DNA from 2 places in the Leucobacter chromiireducens genome. Region 1 is predicted to be linked to the other one. Evidence: predicted binding sites of a transcription regulator. Region 1 holds the regulator's gene; the other holds the start of a gene.

What was found. Region 1 encodes LexA, which represses DNA repair genes until DNA is damaged. Its sites were predicted from a motif close to TCGAACANNTGTTCGA; they were not measured.
Region 2: ruvA (Holliday junction branch migration protein RuvA) is a predicted target of LexA. The motif match lies at 6,455-6,470, and genes of this name have one in related genera.

The regions. Positions count from the first base shown of each region.
Region 1 is NZ_CP197024.1:2,256,413-2,263,616, forward strand. Features, by position in the region: gene hisB (imidazoleglycerol-phosphate dehydratase HisB) at 1-23, opposite strand, end outside; gene ACR81A_RS10120 (cytochrome c biogenesis CcdA family protein) at 49-870, opposite strand; gene ACR81A_RS10125 (DsbA family protein) at 926-1,687, opposite strand; gene ACR81A_RS10130 (histidinol-phosphate transaminase) at 1,815-2,903, opposite strand; gene ACR81A_RS10135 (LysM peptidoglycan-binding domain-containing protein) at 2,958-3,407, opposite strand; gene lexA (transcriptional repressor LexA) at 3,666-4,331, shown strand; gene lipB (lipoyl(octanoyl) transferase LipB) at 4,436-5,146, shown strand; gene lipA (lipoyl synthase) at 5,143-6,162, shown strand; gene ACR81A_RS10155 (methylenetetrahydrofolate reductase) at 6,193-7,098, opposite strand; gene ACR81A_RS10160 (hypothetical protein) at 7,095-7,204, opposite strand, start outside.
Region 2 is NZ_CP197024.1:1,600,421-1,607,624, reverse strand. Features, by position in the region: gene ACR81A_RS07175 (RelA/SpoT family protein) at 1-1,216, opposite strand, end outside; gene secF (protein translocase subunit SecF) at 1,294-2,319, opposite strand; gene secD (protein translocase subunit SecD) at 2,321-4,081, opposite strand; gene yajC (preprotein translocase subunit YajC) at 4,194-4,661, opposite strand; gene ruvB (Holliday junction branch migration DNA helicase RuvB) at 4,776-5,768, opposite strand; gene ruvA (Holliday junction branch migration protein RuvA) at 5,765-6,400, opposite strand; gene leuA (2-isopropylmalate synthase) at 6,506-7,204, opposite strand, start outside.

The DNA.
Region 1 (7,204 bases):
GCCGTGCGTGTAGCTGCGGTCATGCCGCCAGTCTATCCGGGTTCGCGATCAGCCCGTGGTCGCGCGCTCACGCCGACGTCGCAGCACGTAGACGGTGAGCCACACCGCAACCAGCAGCACGAAGACGAGACCGACGATCCAGCCCGGCACGGCGTTCGCCCAGCTCATCACCTGAGCTTCGAGGTTTGCCTGCGCTGTTGCGCCGAGCACCCCGCCCAACGAGGTTGTGCCCTGGGTGATGAGCAGCAGCACACCGATCGCGATCGTGAGGAGACCACCAACGATGTTTGTCCAGGCGTTCCGCCAGCGCCCGATGACCAGTTCGCGCGGACGTACCAGCTTCCGCACTGCGGGAACTCGGTCCCAGAGCACGGCGAGGAGCAGCAGCGGCACCGTCATCCCTGCGGCGAACACGAGCAGCACGAGGCCGCCGAGCAACGGGTTGCCGCCGAACGCTGCGAAGGCGAGCGCTGCGCCGAGGAGCGGCCCCGCGCACACGCCGGCGAGCCCGTACACCGTGCCGAGCGCAAACACGGACGCGATCGATGCGCTCTTCGCTCCCTGCTGCGGGATCATCCCTGGCAGGCGCACCCCAAAGAGCATCGCGAGGCCGAGCACGATGACCAGCGCTGAGACGACCGTCACGAGCGCAAAACGATGCTGGTTCACCCAGGCGCCCAGTGTGCCCGCGAGCAATCCGAGCGGCACGAGCGCGGTCGCGAGCCCGAGGAAGAAGACCCCAGTGCGCGCGAGGAGGGCTCCCGGGCTCGAAAACGCGTAGGCGAAGAAGGCGGGCAGCAGCATCACCGAGCATGGGCTGAGGAGCGTCAGCACGCCGCCAAGAAAGGCGCCGAGCAGGCTCAACGACATCAGGCGTCCACCGCCCAGACGATACTTCCCTGCTCGGTGGCCCGGGCTGTTCGCGTCACTTGGCGGCGTCCACTGCCTCGTCGAGCAGCGCACGGAACGTCTCGACGGGCTGCGCCCCGCTCAGGGCCTGGCCGTCGACCGCAAAGAATGGGACGCCGGTGACACCCAGCTGCTGCGCCTGCGCGGTGCTCTGCGCGACGGCGTCCTGCAGATCGCTGCGGGTCATGTCGGCCTCGAACTTGGCAAGATCAGGGACACCCACCTGCTTCGCGAAGCCGAGAAGCTCCTCAGCGGGAAGTTCCGGGTGCCCACTCTCGGGAGCGGCCTCGTAGATGGCCTGCACGAACTCCACGTACTTGCCCTGTTCGCCCGCTGCACGAGCGGCAACCGCAGCGCGCGTGGACTGCTCGCCAAAGAATGCGACATCGTGCAACTCGATGCGCACCTTTCCGGTATTCACATATTCTTCGATGAGCACCGGCAATGTGTCGCGCGAATACACCGCACAGAACGGGCACCGGAAGTCGATCCACTCACTCATCACAACCGGCGCGTCAACATCACCGATCGCCATGGTGTCGGCGGGGTCCCGACGCTCAATGCTCTGCGCATCCGGCTGCTCCGCGCTCTCACCCTCGGCATTCGCGCCGGTGGCAGCGCCCGCAGCTCCGGCCGAGCCACCGCCCTGCGCCAGCTGCACACCGCCGAACACGAGCCCGATGATGGCGATCGCACCGAGGGCGATGTTCAGGGTGCGGGAGCGGCGCAGCTTCCGTTCAAGCTCGTGACGGGGCAGTGCTTCGGGTGGCTGAGGCATACCCCCAGGCTATCCGGCCACTTCGCGGCGGGCTCAGTGTGCTCCCAGATTCGGCACACACTCGGACAGCCATCGCGTGAAGAGCGGGGCCCCACGGAACGAGGCCCCGCTCCGCGAAACGCGAGACCTACGCCTGCGCACCGCCTGGACCGAGCTGAGTGATCGCGTCGATCAGGATGGTCGTCTCCGCCGGCGTTCCCGCGGTGATGCGCAGGTGGCCCGGGATACTGAGGTTTCGGATCAGGATGCCCTGCGCACGCAGCGCTTCGAACGTCGCCGCGGGATCTGTGAAGCCCCCGACCAGCAAGAAGTTTGCCCCCGACGGGTGGACCTCGTATCCCAGCGCGCGCAACGCGGACGCGAGCCGATCGCGCTCGGAACGAATCTCCGCAACCGCGCCCAGCATGGCGTCCGAGTGCCGTAGCGCAGCCGTCGCAGCCGCCTGCGTCAGCGCGGACAGGTGATAGGGCAGACGCACCAAGCGCAGCGCGTCGATGACGGCGGCGTCGGCTGCGAGATACCCCAGGCGCACACCCGCGAAGGCGAACGCCTTGCTCATGGTGCGCGACACCAGCAGGCGCGGGCGGCCGGGCAGAAGCGCCACAGCGCTCTCGGTGTCCGCATCGAACTCCTGATACGCCTCATCGACAATGAGCACCCCGTCGAAGGCGTCGTACGCCGCACGGATAACCTCGCGGTCGAGCACGGTTCCCGTGGGGTTGTTCGGGCCGCACAGAATCACGATGTTCGGCTGGTGCTCCGCAATGGCAGCGATCACCAGCTCGGGCGTGAGCGCGTAGTCCGCGGGCCGCGGCACATCGATCCACGTTGTGTCGGTGCCCGCGGCAAGCAGGGGGTACATCGAGTACGTGGGACTGAAGCTCAGCAGCGACCGCCCGGGGCCGCCAAATGCCTGGAGCACTTGCTGGAGCACCTCGTTCGAGCCGTTAGCGGCCCACACCTGCTCCGGGGCCAATCCGTGTCCGAGGTAGCTCGCGAGCGCCTGGCGCAGTCCCATGAACTCGCGATCGGGGTACCGGTTCACGCCGCGCACGGCTTCGGCAAGGGAGCTCACGATGTCGGCGATGACTTCGTCGGGGATGGGATGCGTGTTCTCGTTGACGTTCAGACTGACGGGCACCGGATCCTGCGGTGCGCCGTAGGGCTCTTGCCCGACAAGATTGTCGCGGAGGGGGAGGTCACTGAGGCTGGTCACCACACCAGTCTAGTTTCGAAACGCGCCTGCGTCGTTGGGGCGCGAGCAGGCGGGCTACTCAGTCAGGCCGAGCTCTGCTGCCGGGATAGTCTGCGGATCCCCCGCGTAGCGGAGCGGCACCGCGAGGGGCTGGCCCACATCGACGCCAGACTCGGTGAGCTGGTTCAGCTGCACGATCTCGCTGACGAGATCACGCGGATCCGCCGACGGATCGAGCTGAGTGGCGATCTCCCACAGCGAGGAGCCGGGTGCCACCACGACGTAAGAAAACTCTTGGCCAGCGCCGGCCGTATCGGACGCGCTCGCCTGCGGAGCAGCGAACGTCGCGAGAAGCGCCAGCACACCGGCCACGAGCACCGTAGCGAGCGTTCCCAGCACCACACGTCCGCGGCGGGTCAAGCGCAGTCGAGTGACCGCGGGCACGGAAGAAGCGGTGACCTCAGCCACGGGAGCGATCGATACACCTGCGCTGATCCGGGATCCTGCGAGAGTTGCGGCACTCATGGGACTTCCTTTCGTCGCGACGCCCGCGAAGGCCAGCGCCATGCGAACATCTGTTTCGAATATATCTTCGAGTATTCGAAACCGCAAGCCCGTGTTCGAAGATCAGTTTCGATCTTTTCCCACGACACTCGAACAGATGTTTGCCCCTGTTCCCAGCGCGCGGCTAGGGTTTCGTTCAACGAGACCACTGAACCAGGCACCACTGACATTCGGTTTTCACCGCCCCCGCCCCGCCCCTCCGGGCTCGAAAGGACAGCCATGAGCGACGCCGCAGCGCCACAGACCCGGAAGCCTCTGAGCGAGAAGCAGCAAGCCATCCTTGAGTTCATCGCGCGCTCCGTCGAGTCGCGCGGCTATCCCCCGAGCATGCGCGAGATTGGCGACGCAGTGGGCCTCTCCTCACTCTCGAGCGTCACACATCAGCTCAGCCGCTTGGAGCTGGGCGGCTACATCCGGCGTGATCCCAATCGACCCCGCGCCCTAGAGATCCTTGTCGAGCTCGCGAGCACGAGCGACGCGATCGCGGACACCCCGGGTCAGCAGGTCGAGGAGGCTGCGTACGTACCGCTCGTTGGGCAGATTGCCGCGGGCGTTCCGATCACCGCAGACCAGCAAGTGGAGGAGATCGTGCCGCTCCCCCGCCAACTCGTCGGCGACGGGCAGCTCTTCATGCTTCGCGTCGTGGGCGAGTCCATGATCGACGCGGCGATCTGCGATGGCGACTTTGTTGTGGTGCGCCAGCAGCGCGAGGCAGAGAACGGCGACATCGTTGCCGCAATGCTTGACGGAGAAGCGACCGTGAAGGTGTTCCGCCGCCGCGACGGTCACACGTGGCTACTTCCCCGCAACAGCGCTTTCGAACCGATTGTTGGCGACCACGCCGAGGTGCTCGGCAAGGTCGTCGCGGTGTTCCGCTCGGTCTAACCGCCACACGCAAGATGGGCCGCCCCGGCTTCCGGGGTGGCCCTTTTTGCGTGTCATGTCCACTCGTCTTGATTTGTTGTATCGAGTCTATTTAGTATGACGTCATGACTTCCCTCACCCTCACCCGGCCCCCAGGAACTCCCGCTCCGCACCGTGTACGCGCTCCCGGCCACCGGCTGCGGGTCGAAGGTCCTGGTTCCGAGCCCGTTCCGTACGAGCGCGGCCTCCGCCTTCAGGACGAGGCGGTCGCGCGGCTCACCGACCGCATCGATCACGGGACGCTGATCCTGCTCGAGCACTCCCCCGTGTACACCGCGGGCCGTCGGGCCGACCCGGCGGAGTATCCGCAGGACGGCACCCCGGTCGTGCCGGTCAACCGTGGCGGGCGCGTGACCTGGCATGGGCCGGGTCAGCTCGTGGCGTACCCCATCGTCCGACTCGCCCCTGGCGTGGGCGTCGTTGACTGCGTGCGCGCGCTCGAGGGCGCACTGATCAGCACGGCCGCTGCATTTGGTGTGTGCGGGGAGCGCATCGCTGGGCGCGCAGGTGCGTGGTCCACGCCTCCACACCCCGGAGCCACCGCCGTCAAATTCGGCCAGGTGGGGATTCACGCGAGCGCCGGGATCATCACCCACGGCGTCGCCCTCAACTGCAGCAACTCACTTGAGCCATTCGAGGGCTTTGTACCGTGCGGGATCACCGACGCGGGTGTCAGCACGCTGAGCGCACTCGCCGGCACGCAGGTCACGCCGGCCGACGCTGCGCCAATCCTGCGGGCCGAACTACTCCTCGCGCTCGCGGAGCTCACCGCATGAGCGCCCGAATACTCCCCTCGACCGGCACGCGGCCTGAGCCCGAAGGCCGGAAGCTGCTGCGTGTAGAAGCGCGCAATGCGCAGACGCCCATCGAGCGGAAGCCTGAGTGGATCAAGACCCGCGCACGCTCCGGCCCGGAGTACCGTGACGTGCGCGATCTCGTCCAGTCCGAGGGGCTCCACACCGTGTGCCAGGAGGCTGGCTGCCCCAACATCTACGAGTGCTGGGAAGACCGCGAAGCCACGTTCCTCATCGGCGGATCCATCTGCACGCGGCGCTGTGACTTCTGCATGATCACGTCCGGCAAACCGCTGCCGCTCGACACCGACGAGCCGCGCCGCGTCGCTGAGTCTGTGCGCACGATGGGGCTGCGATACGCGACCATCACGGGCGTGACCCGCGACGATCTCCCCGACACGGGTGCCTGGCTGTACGCGGAGACGATTCGCCAGATTCATGCGCTGAACCCGGGATCCGGGGTCGAAGTGCTCGTCGACGATCTCGGCGGCCGGCCGGACGGGCTCGCGCAGGTGTTTGCGGCGCAGCCCGAAGTGTTCGCGCACAACCTCGAGACTGTGCCCCGCATCTTCCGACGCATACGTCCGGGCTTTCGCTACGAACGCTCGCTCGAGGTCATTGCCGAGGGCCGCAGCGCGGGGATGATCACGAAGTCGAACCTCATCCTGGGGATGGGTGAGACTCGCGCGGAGATCTCCGCGACCATGCACGAGCTGCGCGACGCGGGCTGCGACATCCTCACGCTCACGCAGTACCTGCGCCCCTCGAGCCTCCACCACCCCATTGATCGCTGGGTGCGGCCCGAAGAGTTTGTCGAGCTGAAGGCCGAGGCGGATGCGCTCGGCTTCGCCGGAGTCCTTGCGGGTCCCCTCGTGCGGTCCTCCTACCGCGCGGGCCGCCTGTGGGCGGAGACGATGCTCCGCACAGGACGGGAGGTGCCCCCGCAGCTGCAGCACCTCGCAGAGCGCGCCGCCGCGGACTTCCCGCAGGCGGTGTAGCGCGGCGCCTCCTCGCCCCGACCGCTCGCGCTATCCGAGCGGCGACGGGGTGAGGAGGTTCAGCTCGCGCAGCACCGCGAGTACCTGCTCGTGGCGGTTGAACGTATACAGGTGCACAGAGGGTGCGCCGCCCGCGAGCAACGCGCGCGCAAGCTCGACCGTGTGCTCGACGCCCAGCTCCGGTGCATAGCCTCCCGCCTCCGCGAGCTCCGCCGCGAGGAGACCCGGCGCGGGGCGTCCCGCCAGCTGCGCCACCTTTCGCAGTTGCGCGCTCGTCGATACGGGCATGAGGCCGGGGAGCACGGGAATCCGCAGCCCCGCCGCTCGTGCGTCCTCCACGAATCCGAGATACTCCTCGGCCTCGAAGAAGAGCTGCGTGATCGCGAACTGGGCGCCCGCTTCCTGCTTCGCGATCAGGTACTCAATGTCCTCAGATCGGGATCGCGACAGCGGATGCCCATTCGGGTATGCGGCAACGGCGGTGCGCCCCACACTCGTGAGCGCCGGACGCTCAGCGCGGGCCTCAGCGACCAGCTCAACGAGTTCAAGCGCGGAGAGCGAGCCAGCCACCGCGGGATCATCCTCTGTGAGCCCTCGCGGCGGGTCGCCGCGCAGCGCGAGGAAGTCGTGCACTCCCGCGTCCATGATCCCGTGGATCGCCTCCCGCACGGCCTCCCGCGACTCCCCCACCGTGGTGAGGTGCGCAAGGGGCAGGGCGTCAGTGTGATCGCGGAGGTACTTCAGCAGGTCGATCGAGGCATCACGATTTGAGCCGTTAGCGCCGTAGGTGACCGAGATGAAGTCGGGCCCCGCCGCAGACAGGTGTTGCACCGCGTGCCCCAATGCGAGGGCCGCCGCCCCGCTGCGCGCGGGAAACACCTCGAATGAGAATCTCGCGCGCGTGGGCGCGCTGCCGGTCAGCAGTTCGGGGCTCATGCGTGTCCTCCCTCGGGGGCCGGCTTCCCGGTCGCTCCGTAGCCCGCGTACGAGACGCCCGCGCCCGCGAGGCCCGGGCTTCCCGCAAGCTCGTCCGCTGCGAGCG
Region 2 (7,204 bases), 660 kb from region 1:
AACGCAGCGCGTCGAGGAACTCGCTCGGGTCCTCCGTCTCAGCCTGCCAGTCAGAGATGTGGGCAAGCCAGGCCATATCGTTCGACGACGGCGCGGCGCCCGGTGCCTGGCGCTGCTTGTACTTCCAGTGCGCAGCAACGCCGTACTCCGCACGCTGATGCATCTCAACGGTGCGGATCTGGATCTCAACGGCGCGACCATCGGGCCCGATCACCGTGGTGTGCAGCGACTGGTACAGATTGAACTTCGGCGTGGCGATGTAGTCCTTGAACCGGCCGGGAATCGGAGTCCACCGCGCATGGACCGCACCGAGCACCGCGTAGCAATCTCGAATCGACTGGACCAGCACGCGGATCCCGACGAGGTCATAGATGTCGTCAAAGTCACGGCCCCGGACAATCATCTTCTGGTAGATCGAGTAGAGCTCCTTGGGGCGCCCCGTCACCTCGCCGCGAATTCGGGCGTCGCGAAGATCAGCCTCGATCGAGCTGATCACCACACCCACGAGCTCGTCGCGCTGGGGATTGCGCTGCGAGATGAGATTTTCGATCTCGGCGTAGAGCTTCGGCTTCAGCACCGCGAAGGAGAGATCCTCAAGCTCGGCCTTGATCGACTGAATGCCCAGGCGATGCGCAAGCGGGGCGTAAATCTCGAGCGTCTCCTGCGCCTTCCGCTTCGCGGAGTCACCAGAGACAAAGCCCCAGGTCCGGGCGTTGTGCAGGCGGTCGGCGAGCTTGATGACCAGCACCCGGATGTCCTTCGACATCGCAACGACCATCTTGCGCACGGTCTCGGCCTGCGCCGAGTCGCCGTACTTGACCTTGTCAAGCTTCGTGACGCCGTCGACGAGCATGGCGATCTCCTCGCCAAAATCTTCGGTCAGCTGCTCGAGCGTGTAGTCCGTATCCTCCACCGTGTCGTGGAGCAACGCTGCCGCAATCGCCACGGGGGCGACACCGAGCTCGGCGAGGATCTGCGCGACCGCAATCGGGTGTGTGATGTACGGCTCACCGGAGCGACGCTTCTGGCCACGGTGCGCGCGCTCCGCTGTGGTGTACGCCCGCTCGATCACCGAGAGATCCGCGCGCGGGTAGTTGCCGCGCACAGTACGCACCAACTGGTCTACCGCACCCGGCGCGCTGCCTCGAGAGAAGATTCTGGGCACAAGCCTGCGCAGCGCGGTCGTGCCGCCGTGCGTTACATCACTCGTTGCCACCCTGCCTCCTCCTCGAATGTTTGAACGCTACACCACGGGCGCCCATTCCGACGAACTGGGCGCCCGCGCCGCGCGTGCTACTTCGATTCGGTGGGAGTAGGGACTTCCTCGACCGCGTCCTCACCACGTGCACGACGCACACGAGCGTCATGCCGCTTGATCTCGGGCTCACCCTCGCGCAGGTGTGCGTACGCCGGCGCAGCGATGAAGATCGTCGAGTACGCGCCGACCAGGATGCCAATGAAGAGCGCAAGAGAGATGTCGCGTAGCGTGCCTGCACCGAGCATAAATGCGCCGATGAAGAGGATCGAGCCGACCGGCAGCAGCGCAACGATCGATGTGTTGATCGAACGCACAAGCGTCTGATTCACGCCCAGGTTGACGGCCTCACCAAAGGTACGACGCTCATTGAGTTCACCCGGGAGCGTGTTCTCGCGGATCTTATCGAAGACCACAACGGTGTCGTAGAGCGAATACCCGAGGATCGTCAGGAAGCCGATCATCGCCGCCGGAGTGATCTCGAAGCCCGAGATTCCGTAAATCCCAGCGGTGATCACGAGGTCGTGCAGCAGCGCAACGATCGCCGCGAGCGACATCTTCCAGGTACGGAAGTAGATCGCCATGACCAACGCTGCGAAGAGGATGAACACCACGAGCGCGATAATCGCCTGCCGGGTGATGTCCTGTCCCCAAGCAGGACCAATGTAGGAGTAGGTGACTTCCTGCTCCTGGACGCCATACGCCTCAGCCAGCGCTGCGGTGACCTCGCGGTTCTCCGCTTCCTTGAGGGCTTCGGTCTGCACACGGATGTCCGTGGGACCGAGCAGGCTCACGCGAGGCGTGCTCTTCGGCAGCACCGATGCGACGGCCTTCTCAGCCACCTGGGGATCACGTTCCTCACCCTGGGTGAGGTGCACCTGGAACTGGCTGCCACCGGTGAACTCGATACCGAAGCTGAAACCGCCGCGGAGCATCGGTCCAACGATCGAGAGAATGATGAGCACGATCGAGATCGCGTACCAGCGCTTGCGGCGCCCCACGAAGTCAATCGACTTCTCGCCGGTGTAGAGCGCGTTGCCGAACTCTGAGAATGAGCGAGCCATGTCAGCTCTCCTTTCCGACGGTAGCGCCCGCAGCCTCGGCTGCCTTGCGCTCCGCGATCGTCTGACGGCGTTCCGCTTCCTTCTGGCTTCGAGCGACCTTCTTGCCCGCACCCTTTGAAGCGATCACCGGTTCGCGGAACTGCGCACGGCCGCGGTAGACCGCGCCCAGGCGCTTCGGGTCGAGGCCCGAGAACGGGTGTCCGCTCTGGTAGAAGCGAGTACGCGCGAGGAGCGTCATCATCGGGTGCGTGAAGAGCGCGACCACCAGCACGTCAACGAGCGTGGTGAGACCGAGCGTGAACGCGAAGCCCTTCACGTTGCCGACCGCCAGGATGAAGAGAATCACGGCGGCGAGGAAGTTCACACCGTCTGATGCAAGGACCGTGCGGAACGCGCGCTTCCAGCCGTGCTCCACTGCCCGATCGATCGAGAACCCGTCGCGCAGGGCGTCACGAATTCGCTCGAAGTACACAATGAACGAGTCCGCGGTGAAGCCGACCGCAACGATGATGCCGGCGACGCCCGCGAGCGAAAGGCGGTATCCCTGTCGCCACGAGAAGAAGGTGAGCAGCAGGTACGTCAGCACGCCGGCGATCGCGAGCGACGCGATGGTCAGAGATCCAAGCGCGCGGTACTGGAAGAGCGAGTAGACCATAACGAGCAGCAGACCGATCAGGCCGGCGAGCAGGCCGTAGCCGAGCTGGCTTGCGCCCAGCGTCGCGGAGATGTCTTCCTGGCTCTGCACCGTGAAGTCGATCGGCAGCGCACCGAACTTCAACTGGTCCGCAAGCGCCTGCGACGTCTCCTGCGTGAAGTTGCCACTAATCGAGGGGCGACCATCAAGAATCTGCCCCTGCATCTGCGGGGCGGAGAGGACGCGGCCATCAAGCACGAACGCAAACTGGTCCTGCGGCGTCGGCGCACCGTACAGGCGCGTGCTGATCTTGCCGAAGACCTCGGTGCCCTTCTTGTTCATCGTGATCTGCACGACCCAACCACCGGTGGTCGCACCGTTCTGGTTCGTCGCCATCTGTGCGGACGCGTCCGTGATGACATCGCCCTTCAGTTCGACCGGGCCGAGGATGTACTTCTGAGTGCCCGTTTCGTCACACGTGATGAGCGGCACATCGGGATCAGCGTTGCCGGTCTCGAGCGCGGCATCAGACTGACAGGTGAACGCGTCGAACTTTGTCTGCAAGCCGGGCGTAATCCACGCGAGGTCACCGGCGTTGTCCGGCTTGGTCTCTGGCACGAGATCCTCGGGCGTGAGCGCGTCAGCCTTGGCTCGTGCCTCTTCGGCCGCGGCGATCGCCTGCTGGCGGGTCTCCTCAGCAGCCTTCTCCGCGTCGGTGAGCTCTACCGGGTTCCCGTCCTCATCCGTCTTGGGTTCGGGCGCGGGCTGCTGCGTGAGATCGACGCCGATTCCGGTGGCGAGCACCGGGCGGAAGTCGAGCTTTGCGGAGGCCTCAATTCGGTTCAGCGTGGCTTCGTCGGCCTTGCCGGGAATCGACACCGAAATGTGCTGATTTCCCTGCGTGGTAATTTCCGCCTCGGAAACACCCGCCGCATCAACGCGCTGACGAATGATGGAAACGGCTTGCTGGAGCTGCTCACCACTGACGGTCTTGCCGTCGGTCTGCTCGGCGGCGAGCAGGATCTGCGTGCCTCCCTGCAGATCGAGGGCGAGTTTCGGCGTCCACGTCGCATCGCTTCTGAACACGCCATAGGTGATCAGACCCGCGAGGCCCACGAGGAGGACCAATAGGAAGACCAGGGAGCGACGGGCTCCCCGGACGGCTGGAGTGGACGCCAAAACGACTGCTTTCTCTCAGTGCTGGGGTGGAACGGTCGCGGGTCTCCCCGCGACCACGCGGCTACGCCTTCGGCGTCTGCTCGCCACCCTGCGGGTCGGTGTCCGGGCGATCGGTGTCGCTCTCAGCCGCGGGCGTCTCGGTCTCTGCAGCGGGGGCCACCGGCTCTTCAGCGGCCGCGGCAGCTTCGCCGTTCGCGTTTGCGATGCGCTCGCCGAACTCGGGATCATCGTCGGGCGCAAGGGTGCTCGTCGCGTCCTCTGCGGGCGCCTCGTTGGGCGTGACGATCTGAGCGATCGCGTTGCGGTGCGCAACGAGGGTCGACGTGCCACTGCGCACGACAACCTTGTTGTCTTCCTCGTCGACCGACTCGATCGTCCCGAAGATGCCGGACTGGAGCATGACCTCCGCGCCCGGACGCAGCCCGTTCTGGAGCTCCTGCATCGCCTGCTGGCGCTTCTTCCCGTTGCGGAACATGAAGAAGATAAGCAGCGCGATCAGCGCAAACATCAGAATGGTAATCGGGTCCATCGGAACTGAGGTCCTTTCGTGGGCGTGCCCGTGCGGTTGCAGTTGGCACAATCCTTACGAGTCTAGCGCTCAGCCTCTGTACCGTGTGTGGGTTTTTCCACCGAATATGCAGCTTTAGCTGGGCGGAACGAGGCCGACGTGCTCCCACCCCAGCCGCGTAGCGATGCGACCGCGAGGTGTGCGCGTCACGAGCCCGGTGCGTACCAAGAACGGCTCGACGACCGCCTCGATCGTCTCGGCTTCCTCACCCACCGAGACCGCCAGCGTGGAGAGCCCCACCGGTCCCCCACCAAAGCGCTCGACGATCGCGCGGAGCACCTCGCGGTCGAGGCGATCGAGACCGTGCTCATCGACGTCATAGAGGGCGAGAGCCGCCTGCACCGATGCGGTATCCCCTGGGGTACCGTGGACAAGTGCGTAGTCGCGCACACGCCGCAGCAGCCGGTTCGCGATTCGAGGGGTTCCTCGGGAACGGCCAGCAATCTCATCGATGCCGTGATCCGAGAGTTCGAAGCCGAGCAGGCCAGCGGCACGGCGCACCACACTCGCGAGTTCATGGTCCGCGTAAAACTCGAGGTGCGCCGTGAATCCGAAGCGATCGCGCAGCGGGTTCGGCAACAAACCGGATCGCGTCGTCGCGCCAACAAGCGTGAACGGCGCAAGCTCGAGCGGCACTGACGTAGCGCCTGCCCCCTTGCCCACCATGATGTCGACCTTGAAGTCTTCCATCGCGAGGTACAGCATCTCTTCGGCGCTGCGGGCCATTCGATGAATCTCGTCAATAAAGAGCACCTCGCCCGGAGTGAGCGCGGACAGCACCGCGGCGAGGTCCCCCGCGTGCTGAATCGCCGGACCGGAGGTTTGATGCAGCGGCTTGTCGAGCTCGGCCGCAACGATCATCGAGAGCGTCGTCTTGCCGAGCCCTGGCGGACCCGCGAGGAGGATGTGATCAGGCGTGCGCTGCTGGATGGTCGCGGCATTCAGGAGGAGCGACAGCTGGCTCCGCACCTTCGCCTGACCCACGAACTCGGCGAGCGTCGCGGGCCTGAGGGCCCCCTCATAGCCCTGCTCCGATGGGGTGGCCTGCGCGGAGAGCTCGCCGGTCACCGCGTGGCCCCGCTGTTCGCCCGGGATCCTGGCCGGCCGGCCTGGAGCAGCGCAAGTGCTGCACGCAACAGGCCCGCATGTTCCTCAGGGGCGCCCGCGGTGAGCGCATCGGCGACCGCGCCCTCTGCGTCGCCCTGACTCCACCCGAGGCCAACAAGGCCCTCGGCGACCGCCTCGGCAGCACCAGTCGCGATGGGTGCGGCCAGCTGCTCGGACCCCGCCCCGAGATCGAGCGTGTCGAGCTTCCCAGCGAGCGACACCACGATGAGCTTCGCGGTCTTCGGGCCGATACCCGACACCTTGCGAAACGGCTTCTCATCCTCAGCGGCCACCGCGCGCGCAATCTCCGCCGGCGAGAGCCCAGACAAGACACCGAGTGCGCTTCTTGGCCCCACACCGGATACCGCGATGAGGTGTCCAAAGACGTCGAGTTCGGCCTGCTCAGCGAAGCCAAACAGCGTGAGCGAGTCCTCGCGCACCACAAGCGAGGTGTGCATCGATACCACGTCGCCTGGATGGTGCTGCGGTACGCGGCCGCTCGGCACCTCAACACGAACGCCCAGGCCGCCGAGGCCCACTACTGCCCAGCCGGCGCCCGAGGACAAGACCGGACCCTGAATCGATGCAATCACATCGCCCACCCTATGGGTTGCGACCGACACGTCGGGCCCGCCACTCCGCGCCATTCGAACAAAAGTACGAATGCGCGAGTGGCGGGCCCGACGTCGGCAAACTCCCTAGACGGCCGCGGCGGCCACCTCCGGCTGAGCCGCCCCGCGCACCGCGCGGTTGACCGAGGAGATGATGGCCTTGAGCGTGGCGCGGCTCGTGTCCGGGTCGATGCCGACGCCCCACAGTCGCTGCCCGTCGACCTCGAGGTCCACATAGGCCGCTGCGACGGCGTCGCCGCCGGAGCTCATCGCGTGCTCAACGTAGTCAAAGAGCGTGACGGAGTGACCATCTTCGGTCAGCGCCGCGATGAAGGCGTCGACGGGGCCATTGCCGCGGGCGGTCGCCTGCTTCTGCTCGGTACCGTCACGGTAGTCAACGACGAGTTCGGTGACTCCGTCGCCCGTGCTCGTGGCCGCGGTGCGGAAGATCTCGTAGCGGCCCCAGCGCTCAGCACCATTCCCGTTTGCGGGGAGGTACTCGTCCTGGAAAATGCGCCAGATCGCCTCGCTCGACATCTCGCCACCCTCGCTGTCGGTGACGTTCTGAACGACAGCGCTGAACTCGATCTGCAGTCGACGCGGCAGGTCGAGGTTGTGGTCCGTCTTCAGCAGGTACGCGACCCCGCCCTTCCCGGACTGCGAGTTCACGCGGATGACCGCCTCGTAGGAACGACCCAGATCCTTCGGATCGACGGGCAGGTAGGGAACCGCCCACTCGATATCGTCGATGGACTTTCCAGCGGCTTCGGCATCCTGCGCCATGCG